DNA from 3 places in the Peribacillus sp. FSL R5-0717 genome. Region 2 is predicted to be linked to each of the others. Evidence: riboswitches for the same ligand, from Rfam matches in the RefSeq annotation. Region 2 holds a riboswitch; each other region holds the start of a gene.

Evidence for each region. Region 2 has a riboswitch for cyclic di-AMP ahead of NYE65_RS17115 (APC family permease). Riboswitches for the same ligand answer to the same signal wherever they lie in the genome.
Region 1: another riboswitch for cyclic di-AMP. It lies ahead of NYE65_RS09105 (TrkH family potassium uptake protein); the one in region 2 lies ahead of NYE65_RS17115 (APC family permease).
Region 3: another riboswitch for cyclic di-AMP. It lies ahead of NYE65_RS13955 (cation:dicarboxylate symporter family transporter); the one in region 2 lies ahead of NYE65_RS17115 (APC family permease).

What each region holds. Positions count from the first base shown of each region.
Region 1 covers NZ_JBBOOF010000001.1:1,874,967-1,879,920, forward strand. Annotated here, with positions in the region: gene NYE65_RS09095 (TetR/AcrR family transcriptional regulator) at 1-455, shown strand, start outside; gene NYE65_RS09100 (hypothetical protein) at 857-1,048, opposite strand; cyclic di-AMP (ydaO/yuaA leader) riboswitch at 1,378-1,520, shown strand; gene NYE65_RS09105 (TrkH family potassium uptake protein) at 1,694-3,031, shown strand; gene NYE65_RS09110 (potassium channel family protein) at 3,055-3,711, shown strand; gene NYE65_RS09115 (STAS domain-containing protein) at 3,830-4,663, opposite strand.
Region 2 covers NZ_JBBOOF010000001.1:3,539,690-3,544,643, forward strand. Annotated here, with positions in the region: gene NYE65_RS17100 (DUF6044 family protein) at 1-476, shown strand, start outside; gene NYE65_RS17105 (glycosyltransferase family 2 protein) at 492-1,514, shown strand; gene NYE65_RS17110 (GtrA family protein) at 1,474-1,929, shown strand; cyclic di-AMP (ydaO/yuaA leader) riboswitch at 2,282-2,426, shown strand; gene NYE65_RS17115 (APC family permease) at 2,564-4,390, shown strand; gene NYE65_RS17120 (RhaT/GlcU family sugar-proton symporter) at 4,878-4,954, shown strand, end outside.
Region 3 covers NZ_JBBOOF010000001.1:2,845,561-2,850,514, forward strand. Annotated here, with positions in the region: gene NYE65_RS13945 (hypothetical protein) at 1-45, shown strand, start outside; gene NYE65_RS13950 (efflux RND transporter periplasmic adaptor subunit) at 60-1,319, shown strand; cyclic di-AMP (ydaO/yuaA leader) riboswitch at 1,519-1,666, shown strand; gene NYE65_RS13955 (cation:dicarboxylate symporter family transporter) at 1,839-3,098, shown strand; gene NYE65_RS13960 (hypothetical protein) at 3,168-3,329, opposite strand; gene NYE65_RS13965 (hypothetical protein) at 3,671-4,453, shown strand.

The sequences.
Region 1 (4,954 bases), 1.7 Mb from region 2:
ATTTGCACTACACAGATAAATATGAATTGATGGATCACTTACAGCAGGAATTGTTACATGAACTTCAAACCCGCATTACTGCCATTTTGCCTAAAGAGGCTTTTTTGGCTCTTAATCAACAGCAACTTTATCCGCCTTTCATAGCAATTTTTCAATTCATCAGTGAACATGCTCACGCATTAAGGGCCATTCTTGGTGATCAGGGCGACCCTTCTTTTGCGAAAAAAATAAAACGGGTTTTCGGTGAAGTACTGTTGGAGCGTTTGATCAGCCTGCATCCTGCAGCTAAAGATGAAGCATTCCGCATGTATATGCACGCCTTCCTGACATCGGCGATTTTAGGGGTGATTACTGAGTGGCTGGAGAACTGTGAAGAACAAACGGCGGAAGAAATGGCGAAAATCCATTTTCAAATCTTGAACTTCATCAGCCAATTGCGCACATTCATCCAATGAACGATTTTAGTTGGAGATACCTATTCCGCACAAAAGAATGGAAGGGTATTTCCAGGATACCAATGCATTTCTTAATGTCATCGCTTCTCCCCCTTTGATCGTACAATTTAAACCCCCGTCCCCAAGGAACGAGACCAATTTGCGACGCCCCCCATAAATACCCAACAATCCTCGGCTGTTCTAGGAAAGTGGTCATTTCATTTTACTTTTCTTTACGTCCACATTAAACATTACTAAATTTTAACATTATTGTTTCAAAACTGTAAATAACGCAAAAAAACTCATTAAATATAATGAGTTTAAAAGCAAAACAAGATATGGATTTTTCGCTCACCGTTCCTGGATAGAACACAGGGAATTACAATAATTGAATACCGCTATGAATGTTGGAATCAGTTGATTTACCTTGGGGAAAACAGTTTTAAAAACGGATTCTTTTTCTTATCCGTTATCCTTAATTCATTCATGATGATTTGATCCTCATGATCGGCTATCCATTTCCTTAGTGCATCTTTATCCTGGCATTGTGTTAAATATGTTTGGCCACCCTTGCCTGTAGCATTAATAACATATCTATTGAACGTCTTCTCCATAATTGCCCGCCTTTTTAATAAAATGTATTGAATTTAACTAATAATGTACTGCTTTTTCCTTTATCTTTTACAAAAGAAACATAATTTATCTATTACAAATTTCGAATGGCAATAGCATGTTCTGCTTGAAATTATTGAATAAAGTAGATCGATGCCGGTTATCTTAATTGGATTAATCGAACCTATCATAATGTGCTAACTAATATTTGTCAATACGTTTTCTGAATGTAAATAAAACGTAAATTTTCAGTTTTGTTAAAGAAATATTTTTTTACGATTTAGGGGTTTACAACTGCTAAATGATGGGAGTAGAATACGTTTATCAATTTAATGCATTTCGGCCAAAACTCATTATAAATGAGTACGGAGGACCCAATCATTTGGGGTTAATTCTGCCTTGCAGAAGGGATGAGATCAGCTCTTTCGCCATCCTACCCGTCAGCTAACTTCGTCGGCTAAAGCGAAGGAGGTCATAAGACCGCCTATTTCGGGAGCCTTTTTTGCACGCTTTTTGTGGCAATAAGCTATTCGATGTTTTCGCAGGTCTTTTTATTATGCCTTTTAAAAAGATTCGGAATGAGGATTGATGGTTAAGATATTCATACAGTTTTACACATTTCATTTTTATAGGCAGGGATGATCAATTTGATAAAAGCAAAAAATTTGTTAGATCCGCCAAAAATACTTGTACTTGGCTTTGCCATCCTGATACTTTTTGGGGCCTATTTATTGACCCTGCCGGTTTCCACAGAAGATGGCCATGGTCTTTCTTTTCTGGATGCTTTATTCACCTCGACTTCCGCTACATGTGTAACAGGACTGGTCGTTGTGGATACGGGATCGACCTTCACCACTTTTGGTGAGTTGGTCATCTTAACACTGATTCAGGTAGGCGGCCTAGGGTTCATGACATTTGCGACGTTTTTCTTTTTATTATTAGGCAAAAAGATTTCTTTAAAAGGCAGGTTAGTTCTGCAGGAGTCGTTAAATAATCTATCCATGGCGGGTGTAGTCAGATTAGTGAAATGGCTGTTAATTTTCACGGCCATCATTGAAGGCATGGGTGCCCTTATCTTATCGATTCGCTTTTCTTTTGACATGCCAACCGGCAAGGCGATCTATTACGGTGTTTTTCATTCCGTCTCGAATTTCAATAATGCCGGCTTTGATTTAATGGGGGAATTCAGGAGTTTGACCCCTTATGTATCGGATCCATTCGTAACCCTTACCGTTGCCTTCCTCATCACGTTTGGCGGGATAGGCTTTATCGTGATGAATGAACTATACGAATATCGGAATACACATCGTTTATCCGTACATACGAAGATCGTTCTGACGACTAGCGTGACCCTTACGATTGCCGGCGCGATTTTAATCTTTTTATTCGAGTACGGCAATGCCAAGACATTGCAGCCTTTATCTTTCATGGGTAAAATACTGTCTTCTTTATTTCAATCGGTATCACCACGGACGGCAGGCTCCAACACGCTGAATATCCCTGATTTAACTCAGCCTGCATTACTGCTCATCATTTTCTTGATGTTCGTTGGGGCATCACCCGGATCGACTGGCGGCGGGATTAAAACGACGACATTGGCGACGATTGCCGGAACGGTTTGGTCACAGATTAAAGGTAAGGGTGATGTGGTCTTGTTCCGACACCGCATCGTGAGTGAAACGATTTTTAAAGCATTATCCGTCACATTCATTGGTGTATTCGTGGTTTCCACCATCTCCATTCTGCTGACCATCACTGAAAGCGGATCTGACTTTTTGATGATTTTGTTTGAAGCCACTTCAGCTTTCGCCACCGTGGGACTTTCAATGGGTTTGACTCCGGAATTATCACCGGTTGGCCGGATGCTCATCATTTTCACGATGTTTGCAGGACGTGTTGGTCCTTTGACTTTTGCCTTTGCTATCGCCATGAGGCGCAAGCCAGATCCGTTCCGACGTCCAAAAGGGAAAATCATGATTGGTTAATAATGCATGAAGGAGCGTAAAAGATGGGAAAAAGACAATATGCCGTGATAGGTTTAGGCAGATTTGGAACCAGTGTGGCCCATAGATTATATACGGCAGGCCAAGAGGTTTTGGGTATTGATGTGAACGAGGAAAGAGTCGAGAATGCGGAACTGAACGTTACCCATGCAATCATGGCGGATACGACCGAAGAAGAGACATTGAAAGCAATCGGAATCCGTAATTTCGATTGTGTCATCGTAGCCATCGGAAATGACATGCAATCGAGCATTTTAACTACCTTGCTTTTAAAAGAGCTTGGGATCAAAAAGGTCATTGCCAAGGCACTTAATAAAAATCACGGTCAGGTGCTGACAAAAGTCGGTGCCGACTGGGTCATCTACCCTGAGAGGGATATGGGGGAAAGGGTCGCGAACCAGCTCCTTTCCCCTAACATGCTGAACTATATCGAGCTTTCTAAAGAATACACTATCGAGGAAATCATCCTCCCCATGAGCATGAAGGGAAAAAGCCTCAGGGAGCTTGATTTACGGGCAAAATATAATATCAGCGTCATTGCCATCGTGAGTAATGGAGAAATTATCATAGCACCGTCACCGGATCAGGATATCCATGAAAAAGATATGCTTTTAGTGGTTGGCAATAAAGAAGATCTAGCCGTCTTTGCCAATATTGAATAATCCGGCAGGTTCCGGCTTTTGCTCCTTTTGAAGGCTAATACATACGAGAAGACCGCCATATGGAGGTCTTCTCGATGAAATTTATAACGAACATGCCCGAGCCCAGGGTATGTATGTATTATTTTATCGTACTGATCGCTTGGGCAAGAGTGGACTTTATCGTCACTTTATCAAAAGGAAGTTGAAGCTTAACGGCAGTCATGGCTATTTCCGGCCGAAGTCCTGAAAGGGTTGTTTGAATTCCGATCAAATGCAAGGATTCAATCAATTGAGACAGCTGGTGTGCGGATCCGCTATCTATTGAATGAACGCCGGATAGGTCAATGAAAAGTCTGGTGACATTTTTTTCAGCGCACTTTTGTAAGGTGTTTTCAAGCAAGGACATGCCCCTCGTCGTGTCAATATCGCCTATCAGGGGAAGCAATGCCGTGTTATCTTTAAGGGAAATGATGGGTGTGCTCAATTCATCGATCGTTGCCTGTTGGGCTTTCATGATTTTATTGGCATACCTATGATTCGCTTCCGTAAACCTCTCCATCACTTCACTGAACACCTTCACCACTATCCGATACCAGGAGTTTATTTCCTCCTGTGTATATTGATCTCCATGCAATTTCACAAACCGGTCAATATAATCCAGGTATTGCTCTTGCGTTCGGAAAAACTCCCTCAATATAAAATAGATGGGTGTGTTTAAATGCTGCTCATCCTGACCGATCGCTTCAATCCAATCACCAAGCTGCTTAAAGAATTCCCTCTCCTCTGTATCAAAGACTTGAAAGAAACGTAAATGGAATTCATTATTTTGCTGCTTAAGTTTTTTAATCACTTTGGGATCGGTTGAGCTATATACACCCGTACTATCACTTTTATTCAAGGATGCGTACCAATCCTCAGTCAATTGTGCTGCCACACCCAATAAAAAGGCATATAATTCTTTATTTACGTGCATAAACTCCTCCTATTTAGTTTTTATAAAAAGCAATCGATAAATCTAATTTATCAACAAAGCAAGCATCGAAGACAACCTCTTCCATACTTAAAACCTTAAGCTCTCTGATTCCTGATGGCTCCCTCTTTCCATATACCTTCCCAGCTGTTTTTGAAACCATGTTTTAAAAAAAAAGATCAGCAAAAGCCTTCATCTATCATTCTGGTAAAAACCCGTTCCAAAACTTTATATTGTTGTTATAGTTTACCATTTTTATTTTTTGTTAACAATTTCCACGCAAAAAAGGACCTG
Region 2 (4,954 bases):
TTAAAGAGTTCTATTCAGAAAGCCTTTTTCAGGAAATAAAAGATCATATTGACCGTCCACAAGAAGAATATCGTGTTGCCAGCATTGGGCTGCATCCCGCAATCGCTCAATATAATGGATTTTACACGCTCGATAGCTATAACAATTTTTATCCGCTTTCTTACAAACATCAATTTCGTCAAATAATTGATAACGAATTGGCTAAGAATAAAAACATCAGAATCTATTTTGATGAATGGGGAGGACGTTGTTACCTATTTACCGATGAGCTTGGGAAGCATTATATGTTCAAGAAAGGCTCGAAGAAAGAGCTGGAAAATTTGGACCTCAACATGGATGCGTTTAAAGGATTAGGCGGTACGTATATATTTTCTGCCATCCCAATCAACAACGCGAAGGAAAACGGATTGGTGCTGGATAGGGTTTTCACGAAAAAAGGAAGCGTATGGAAAATCCATTTATACAGAGTCATGTGAAAAGGGGGGAATAGAATGAATTCACCGATTGTAACGATTGTTGTACCTTGTTATAACGAAGAAAGCGTTTTGCAGGAAACGATTTCCCAGCTTTGTGGATTGATGAGGGGGTTGGTCGATGAAAACGTTGTTTCCGGTCAAAGTAAAATTTTGTTTGTCGATGATGGGAGCAAGGATCAAACTTGGAGGATCATTTACAAAGAAACGATTAATAATGAATATGTTCGCGGGCTAAAGCTTTCCCGGAATGCTGGACATCAAAATGCACTTCTGGCTGGGTTGTTTACAGCCAAGGAAGCCTCAGATTGTGTGATTTCCATTGATGCAGATTTACAGGATGATATTCAAGTCATCCCGGAATTCATTCGTAAATTCAATGAAGGATGTGAAATCGTATATGGTGTCCGCCAGAAAAGGGACCTTGATTCATTCTTTAAACGAACATCTGCAACAGGCTTTTATAAATTAATGAACAAGATGGGGGTTAACCTTGTCTATAATCATGCCGATTTCCGGCTAATGAGCAAAAGGGCGATCATGGAGTTGGAACGCTTTGATGAAACGAATCTTTTTTTACGGGGGATTGTACCGCTCATTGGGTTTAAGACGGACTCTGTTTATTATGACCGTAAAGAAAGATTGGCCGGGGAAACGAAATATCCATTTAAGAAGATGGTTGCTTTTGCACTTGATGGCATTACTTCCTTTTCAGTTACACCGATCCGGCTTGTATTATGGCTAGGATGTCTTTCCTTTTTCATTAGCTTACTCTTTGGGTCTTACTTTTTATGGTTGAAATTTTATGGGCAGACCGAAACTGGCTGGACCTCATTGATCACCTCCATATGGTTGATCGGTGGACTACAGTTGATTGCTGTCGGGTTGATTGGGGAGTATATCGGAAAAATCTATAATGAATCCAAACGCCGGCCTAAATATATTGTTGATCTTGATCTATTTAATCCGCTCGATTTTAAAAAACGGGAGCAATTAGAAAATGAACGGAACAGTATTGAAAAACTATCTAAAACAAACTAACTCCTTTATCCGCTTTTTATTGGTTGGAATAGTCAATACAGCGGTTGGACTTTCCATCATGCTTTTTCTCATGAATGCTCTTGAATTATCTTACTGGATCTCCACCTTTATCGGCAATGGTACGGGAGCTGTAACGAGTTTTCTTTTGAACAGGACTTTTACCTTTAAAAGCGATATAGAATGGCGGCGAGGAGTTGCCCGTTTCTTTTGCGTCATCCTGATTTGTTATTCCGCCGCTTATTCTATAGGCCAAGCCATTGCAGAATCACTGGAAGGAACCGTTCATTTATCCATACAACAAAATTTGGCTGTTCTGATAGGAACAATCTTTTATACAGTGCTTAACTATCTTGGCCAGAAATACTTTGTCTTTAAAAAAAGCAATTTGAGGCCAATTCAAGAAGGAAGGAACTAAATAGCGTAGATCAGTGGAATAATGCCCCCGAATGGACGGGAATAAAAAATGGAATCGGAAAGCGAAAATTCTGATTTAATGACTATCCAAGCTGGGGCAGATCTGTTTTACTTGATCCATCACGTTACTTCATTTTTCCTTTTGGGGAATCTATCTTTTGTTCATTGTCTTCTTGAATATCTTCCTTTCAGACGTTTACTTTCCTCCTTTCCTACCATCGAATCATGTGTTTGCATGACTTTTGTTAAATAAGTCAAGAATTAAACCTCGCATACAAAAAATAATTATATTTCTGTGCAAAATTTTCATTTACTTTTCCTTTTCACGGGAGTATGATAATCAACAGTTTCATATTTCTAAATCGCTTAAACCTTATGGTGCGGGGGACCCGGTATTGGGATTGTTACTACAATCCAAGGGGTGAATCCTTTCAAGGTAGGGCTACTCTTAGGTCCGAATCCGACAGCTAACCTCGTAAGCGTTATATGAGAAGGAAGGTGGAGCTTGTTAGACAAAAAAATTGATGTCTACAGGTCTATTTAGCTATGACTTGTAGGCATTTTTCTGTTTGTCTTGTTTTTTGCTACAGCTGGGTAACATAAACTTATAAATTTAATATGGTGGTGAATACTTGATGTTATCTTCTATAAAGAGGTTCTTGATTGGGAGACCTTTAAAATCAAATGCACTTGGTGAACAAAAGCTTAACAAAACAAAGGCGTTGGCGATATTATCTTCTGATGCTTTGTCTTCGGTTGCTTATGGGCCGGAGCAAATATTGATCGTTCTGATCACGGTCGGTGCTGCGGCATTCTGGTATTCCATACCCATCGCCATCGGAGTATTGTTACTGTTGGCTGCATTGATCTTGTCCTATAGACAAATCATTTTTGCTTATCCTCATGGCGGGGGAGCCTATGTGGTTTCAAAAAACAATTTAGGAGTCAATCCAGGGCTGATAGCTGGAGGATCCTTATTGGTCGATTATATATTAACTGTGGCTGTAAGTGTTTCTGCAGGTACGGATGCCATCACATCCGCTTTTCCCAGCCTTCATTCATATAATGTAGGCATAGCCATCATTTTCGTCATTCTGCTTACAATCCTGAACCTGCGGGGGGTTACGGAGTCGGCCTCTGTTTTGGCCTATCCGGTGTATCTATTCGTTTTAGCCCTGTTCATCTTGATTGGGGTTGGAATTTACAAGATCCTGACGGGAGGAGTCTCACCGGAATTGCATGCGTCAATCGGGACTCCGGTAGCCGGCATCAGCTTATTTATACTGCTAAGAGCATTTGCATCAGGAAGCTCCGCATTGACAGGAGTCGAAGCGATTTCCAATGCAATCCCGAACTTTAAAGATCCAGCACCGAATAATGCTGCAAAAACTTTAATAGCTATGGGTTCCTTACTGGCAGTATTATTTACGGGAATCGTATTCTTAGCCTACTATTTAAGCATTGTTCCTAGCGCAGAGGTAACGGTCGTCTCGCAGATTGCTGAAGAGATCTTTGGCCGGAATTTCATGTATTTCTTCATTCAAGGTACGACTGCATTGATCTTGATACTTGCTGCCAATACTGGCTATTCCGCTTTCCCCTTGCTTGCGGTGAATCTTGCAAAAGATAAATTCATACCAAGGGCGTTTACAATTAGAGGGGACCGATTAGGATATTCCAATGGAATAATCATACTGGGACTTGCATCCATCATCTTGATAGTCTCATTTGAAGGACATACAGAAAATCTCATTCCGCTTTATGCCGTAGGGGTATTCATTCCATTTACTCTGTCCCAGACCGGGATGATTGTTAAATGGATTCGCGAAAAGCCAAAAGGCTGGATGTTGAAATTAACCATTAATTCAATTGGTGCCATTATTAGCTTTATCGTCACGATGATATTCTTCTTGACCAAGTTTACTCAGGTTTGGCCTGTTTTGATTTTTATACCTATTATCCTGTTAATTTTTCATCGAATCAGAAAGCATTATGAAGCAGTTGGTGACCAATTAAGGATTACAACTTGTGAGCCGATCTTGCCAATTGAAGGAAATATCATTATCGTACCTGTGGCCGGTATAACTCATGTGGTTGAGAACTCTTTAAATTATGCAAAATCTCTATCTGCACATCAGGTCATTGCCGTTTATGTCGCTTTTGAAAGAGAAGATGAAAAGAAATTCGAAGAAAAATGGAAGAAGTGGCAACCAGATGTAAGGCTAGTTACACTGAATTCTTATTACAGAAGTATCATTCAGCCATTAACTAAATTTGTAGATACAGTTGAACATAAAGCGAGGGAATCCAACTATAAAGTTACGGTAATAATCCCCCAATTTATTCCGAAGAAAGGCTGGCACAATATTCTTCATAACCAATCAAGTTTACTGATTAAGGCCTACTTGCTTTATAGAAGAAATGTGGTTGTTGCGACAGTGCCCTATCATTTGAAGAAGTAAGTTCCATTATCTAAGAAAAGAAGCAGACCTACATAAGGTTTGCTTTTTTTCTAATCTTTATAAAAAATTCAGCAATAACTTACGCTGCCGATATTTGAGTATGAACATTCATTACTCACAGTAACTATGAAGCCCGACAATAAAAAGGATTTGCAGTAAGATGTGGGGATACTTCCTCTTTTAAAGCTTTAATTAATGTTAATATAAAACCTTCTCCATCATCATTATCCGATTGACTGCTGTTTGGGAAAGTTATTATTTCAAAGTCGCTGATGATTCGGAAATGGACATGCGACATCATCAACGGTGGATAGCATCAATCAGTATCATTAAAAAGGGCTGCGTCTGCAGCCCTTTTGTGTTGAACAATTTTTAAGGGAAACACTTCATAAAATTACCAAGGGTCAATTCAAATAATGCGAACATATTAAGAAGACAAAATGAAATTTCCTGCTTAGTTTTGTACTTACATATATGGGGGTTGAAGATGGATATACTATTAGCTCTCTTGCCGGCATTATTCTGGGGAAGCATCGTTTTATTTAATGTGAAACTCGGGGGTGG
Region 3 (4,954 bases), 690 kb from region 2:
GTTAAAGCCTTTTTAGGATACATCCAAGTAGGCGTATTTGTATAAAGCGGGTGAAATGAATGAGCGGTAACTGGAAAATAGCGGCGGTCTCCATTGCGTCGATAGTGTTAATAACCGTTAACTTATACCTTATTGAAAAAAAAGAAAGCAAAGTGGAGCGGACGGTTTTCGTTGAAAACTGGACTAAGGTAAAAAAAGATACAATTACGGATACTATTCAAACAAATGGGGTAATTAAACCAGTAGAAGAGTATGATATCTATTTTGATGCCAAGAAAAATGATTTTAAGAAATTCCTTGTAAAAGAAGGCGATTCGGTTACGGCTGGCTCCTCGTTGTTTGAGTATACGGCGACCGAACTTGATGCGCTTAAAGCGAGTTTGGAAGCGGAGAAAACGGCAGCTGAGGGGGAAATGGCAGGGATTGAGGAATACATAGGGAAGTTGAGGTCTTATCAGGGGAACGTGACCAGTGAACCTGAAGCGGCAATTGATGAATCGGTGGAAAAAAACTTGAATATTGATATAACGACAAGCTCTTCAGATCTTATTAAAAGTAACATTGAGCAAGAAATGTACAAGCAGGAACTAGAAAAAAACAGGTTGGATGAAAAAGTGAAAATGCTTGACGCTAAATTAAGTTCGATTGAGGAGCAGTCCAGTGCAATTGTGACGACGAGCGAGGCTGATGGTATCGTTAAAAATATCAATAAAAACCTTGATAATCCCATTATATCCATCGTTTCGACAAACATGGCAATTGAAGGGTATTTCTCCGGAGAGGAAATGAAAAAGGCTGAAGTGGGCATGACTATAAAAGCAAGTTCCTCTGATTCAAAAAAGGCATTGAAAGGGACGATAGGCCGTATCCATTCCTATCCCGCTGAAGAGCCATCATTAAAAAAAGATAACAGATTTCCATTTCAGGCTTTAATCGAACCGGAAGGCGAAGAAACGGAACCTCTGTTGGTGGGATCGAAAGTGAATCTTACTGTAATAACCAATGAGAAAGCCGGTGTACCCTCCATACCGATAGAGGCGGTACAATACCAAAAGCATCCTTATATTTACAAGTTGACGAATAAAGGCCATGTGGATAAACATTACATTACAAAAGGTCTTAAGGCTGAAGGGAAGCAGGAAATCATAAAGGGACCGTCTGTAGGTGACGTCATCCTCCTGATGCCGAATGTGGCAGTGAAGAACCATTCTTATTTTATTACCCCGATTCAATTTGAAAAAGTGAAAGCTGGAACTTATAAAAAATTCACCTCTAGGGAAAAAGTAAGATACCTGTTACTTGGCATTCTGGAAAAATAACCGCTTTTTTCACAAGAGAGGTGATGTCAAATTATTTATTAATTATATCAATATAACTTAAGTGATTAAAAATCGGGAAGCGTAATTATAGATAGAATAGCTATTAATACAGAATATTCAGACATATTCAAAGACCTTTTTCTAGAACGGATGCGAATAAATATTTACAGATTATCATTTTTAGTATAATATTTTATTATAAGTTAACTCGCTTAATCTTATTCCAAGAACGGGGGACCCATTTTTGTGGATTTTATCCGCTAGGGGTGAATTCAGAAATGAAAGGGCTTTTTGTGTTTCCAATCCTAACCCGACAGCTAACCTCGTCAGCGTCTTCAAGGGAACATGTGTGAATATTCACGCCTATAAGAAATCGACACATGAAGTGTCTTTTTTTTCGGCGTAAAGACAGAGTTTTTCAAAAAAAGAAAAATTACTTTCTTTTATTAGTATCTTGTTTCCCTTACCGAGACAAAAATGTTTTTGCATCAAAGACTTTATGGAAGGTGAGGAAAGTAAATGAAGAAATTCAAACTAAGTTTAGCTAGCCAAATTTTCATTGGTTTAATTCTAGGGATTATCGTTGGTGCCATTTTTTATGGTAATGAGTCGGCCCAAAACTTTTTACAGCCATTCGGAGACATTTTCCTACGAATGATTAAAATGATCGTAGTGCCGATCATCGTATCCAGCCTTATCGTTGCAGTTGCCGGTGTAGGTGACTTAAAAGCGGTAGGAAAACTAGGTGCTAAATCATTATCATACTTTGTTGTCGTAACTATGATAGCGATTGCTGTTGGTTTAATTTCAGCGAATATCATCCAGCCTGGTGCTGGTGTGAATATGAATAACCTGGAACAAACTGATATCTCCACATATGTTGATACAGCAGAAACTAAGCAGCATGAATCGTTCGTAGATACACTTGTACACATCGTGCCATCCAATCCAGTTAAAGCCATGGTAGAAGGCGATATGCTAGCGATCATTTTCTTCTCCGTGTTGTTTGGACTAAGTATTGCGGCCATCGGTGAAAAGGGTAAACCGGTATTCCGCTTCTTCCAAGGTGTAGCAGAAGGAATGTTCTACCTAACTAACATGGTCATGAAATTCGCTCCTATCGGTGTATTTGCACTAATCGGTGTGACTATCTCCAAGTTCGGCTTGGAATCTTTGATTCCGTTAGGAAAGTTAGCGCTTTCTGTTTACGGAACAATGATCTTCTTTGTAATTGTCATTCTGGGTCTTATTGCAAAGTTTGTAGGATTCAATATCTTTACTTTGATTAAACTTCTGAAAGAAGAATTGGTTCTTGCTTTCTCTACTGCAAGTTCAGAAGCGGTTCTTCCGAAAATCATGGAAAAAATGGAGAAAGCGGGATGTCCGAAACATATTGCTACATTTGTTATTCCGACTGGATACTCCTTTAACCTTGATGGTTCTACATTATACCAAGCGTTAGCAGCTATCTTCATCGCTCAAATGTATGGAATCGATTTAAGCGCGTATGAGCAAATTACGCTGATGCTAGTGTTGATGATCACTTCCAAGGGGATTGCGGGTGTACCAGGTGTATCTTTCGTAGTTCTTTTAGCGACATTGGGAACTGTCGGTATTCCTATTGAAGGTCTAGCATTTATTGCCGGTATCGACCGTATTCTTGATATGGGACGTACAGTGGTAAACGTTATCGGTAATTCACTTGCGGCAATCGTTATCTCTAAATGGGAAGGTCAATTCAACCCTCCTTCCAAAAAAGAACTAGAACAAGTTTCTTAATACAAAAAATCCAGAGTGAAATGTCACTCTGGATTTTTTTATTTATTTTTTGAATGAAATAGCGCTTTCTTATTTCTCGATGACTGTAAACTCTGCTTCCTTCAGATACTCAAGCACTTCAAGTTGAATTGTTTTATGGAGGAAACAACCTTCTTGACGTGTCTTCCCGGATGTCAAAATACCCCCAAATTCATAAAGCCTTTCATCTTGTTTACCCCAAAACCAAATCATTTCCTCTCGGCCCAGAAGGTCATGTGTTGTGAAATGAAACTACCTTCAGGCTTTAAAATACAGTTGATTTGTTTTCAAAGCTAATGTCGGTCATTTTGAGTTTGGGATACATAAGCAAATAGGGAAGCGGCCCTATGAAACGAGTTAATGAGTGATAAAACAATTTATGATCCATTCTTCAAATCCCTATATTTTTTCCTATTGGTTAATATGGACTTTGATTCATGTTATTTACCTGATACAGATGATGATGATTAATATTGGGGTTATATAACTTACGTGAAACTCCAAAAGTTTGATAAAATAACATTATTGATTGAGAGCTCGGAGGGGATCAGGTTATGAAGAATGAAAGTAATGATATCTTATACATGTATATGCAGGCTTCCGAACGGTTTGTCCTTTTTAATGGACTCAATTTTCGTGAATTCGTCAATTCGCTTCCGTATACATTGGATTCGATTTTATTATTGAAACATCAATTCGATGGTGGGGAATACAATTTGAATGTCCTGCTTGAGAGCGCTTCATCTGAAGCTATTGCGAAGCTCGTTAAAGAAAATGTCCGGGCATATGGAGATTTCTGTTGGATTGATTTTGAAGAAGCGGAAGGGCTGGATGAATTGGATGGAAGGGAAATAGCGGAACTATTATATTTAGGACACGCCAAAACCCATCTTGATCCCCCGTTTTTCCGTAAATTGAATAACCAATTTGTGTACCTGGCCCAGGATGATGGCTGGTTCAATAAAATTTATTTTCGTTCTCTTTCGACATATTATATGATGTTAGGAAGTCTGATTCCGCTAAAGCTGGAGCCGTTAAAAGTAGAGAGGACGTGGCTTGGAATCAGAAAGAAAAAAGAGCTGACGGCGATTCCTGCAGAAATCATCGTTTCCTTGGCTCATATTCTGGCAGAGGGGCTCGTTTTTTCCTTTCGGGATGTTAAGTATACTAGAACGAAAATTGAGATACCGGCATGGGTCGTAGGGGATTATTTAAACATGGATGAAATGCATGATTCCTTTTCGGATAGAGATAGTAAGGAGCCCGATGCATTTATTATCTTCAATCGAAAAGAGAAGATTTGGGAAAGTGTTATTAAAAATACACCATCCTCCTGATTTTATTTGAAGTCTTTGAACTTTTTAGGTGTAAGACTTACCGTCTCATGCATAAAAGATAAGAGAGGGAAACGTAGAGGTGTTCACAGGATATGGCAGTTTTATTCTGTGTTTTGCAAAATAGTAATCATTGTAAAAGCCACAATAATGGAAGTTTCGCTTTACCCCGCATTAACAGGCTGTAAGGAGGCCTGATGATAAATGTAATGAAAAAGAAATGTGGTGAGCCAACAGCCTGTAAATGCCCGATTGGCTCAACTAACCATCATTGGAAAAGCCACAATGATGGAAGTTTCGCTTTACCCCGCATTAACAGGCTGTAAGGAGGCCTGATGATAAATGTAATGAAAAAGAAATGTGGTGAGCCAACAGCCTGTAAATGCCCGATTGCGCCACACAGGATGTGCTAGCACAGGAGTTGCCACAGGATATGGCAGTTTTATTCTGTGTTTTGCAAAATAGTAATCATTGGAAAAGCCTCAATGATGGAAGTTTCGCTTT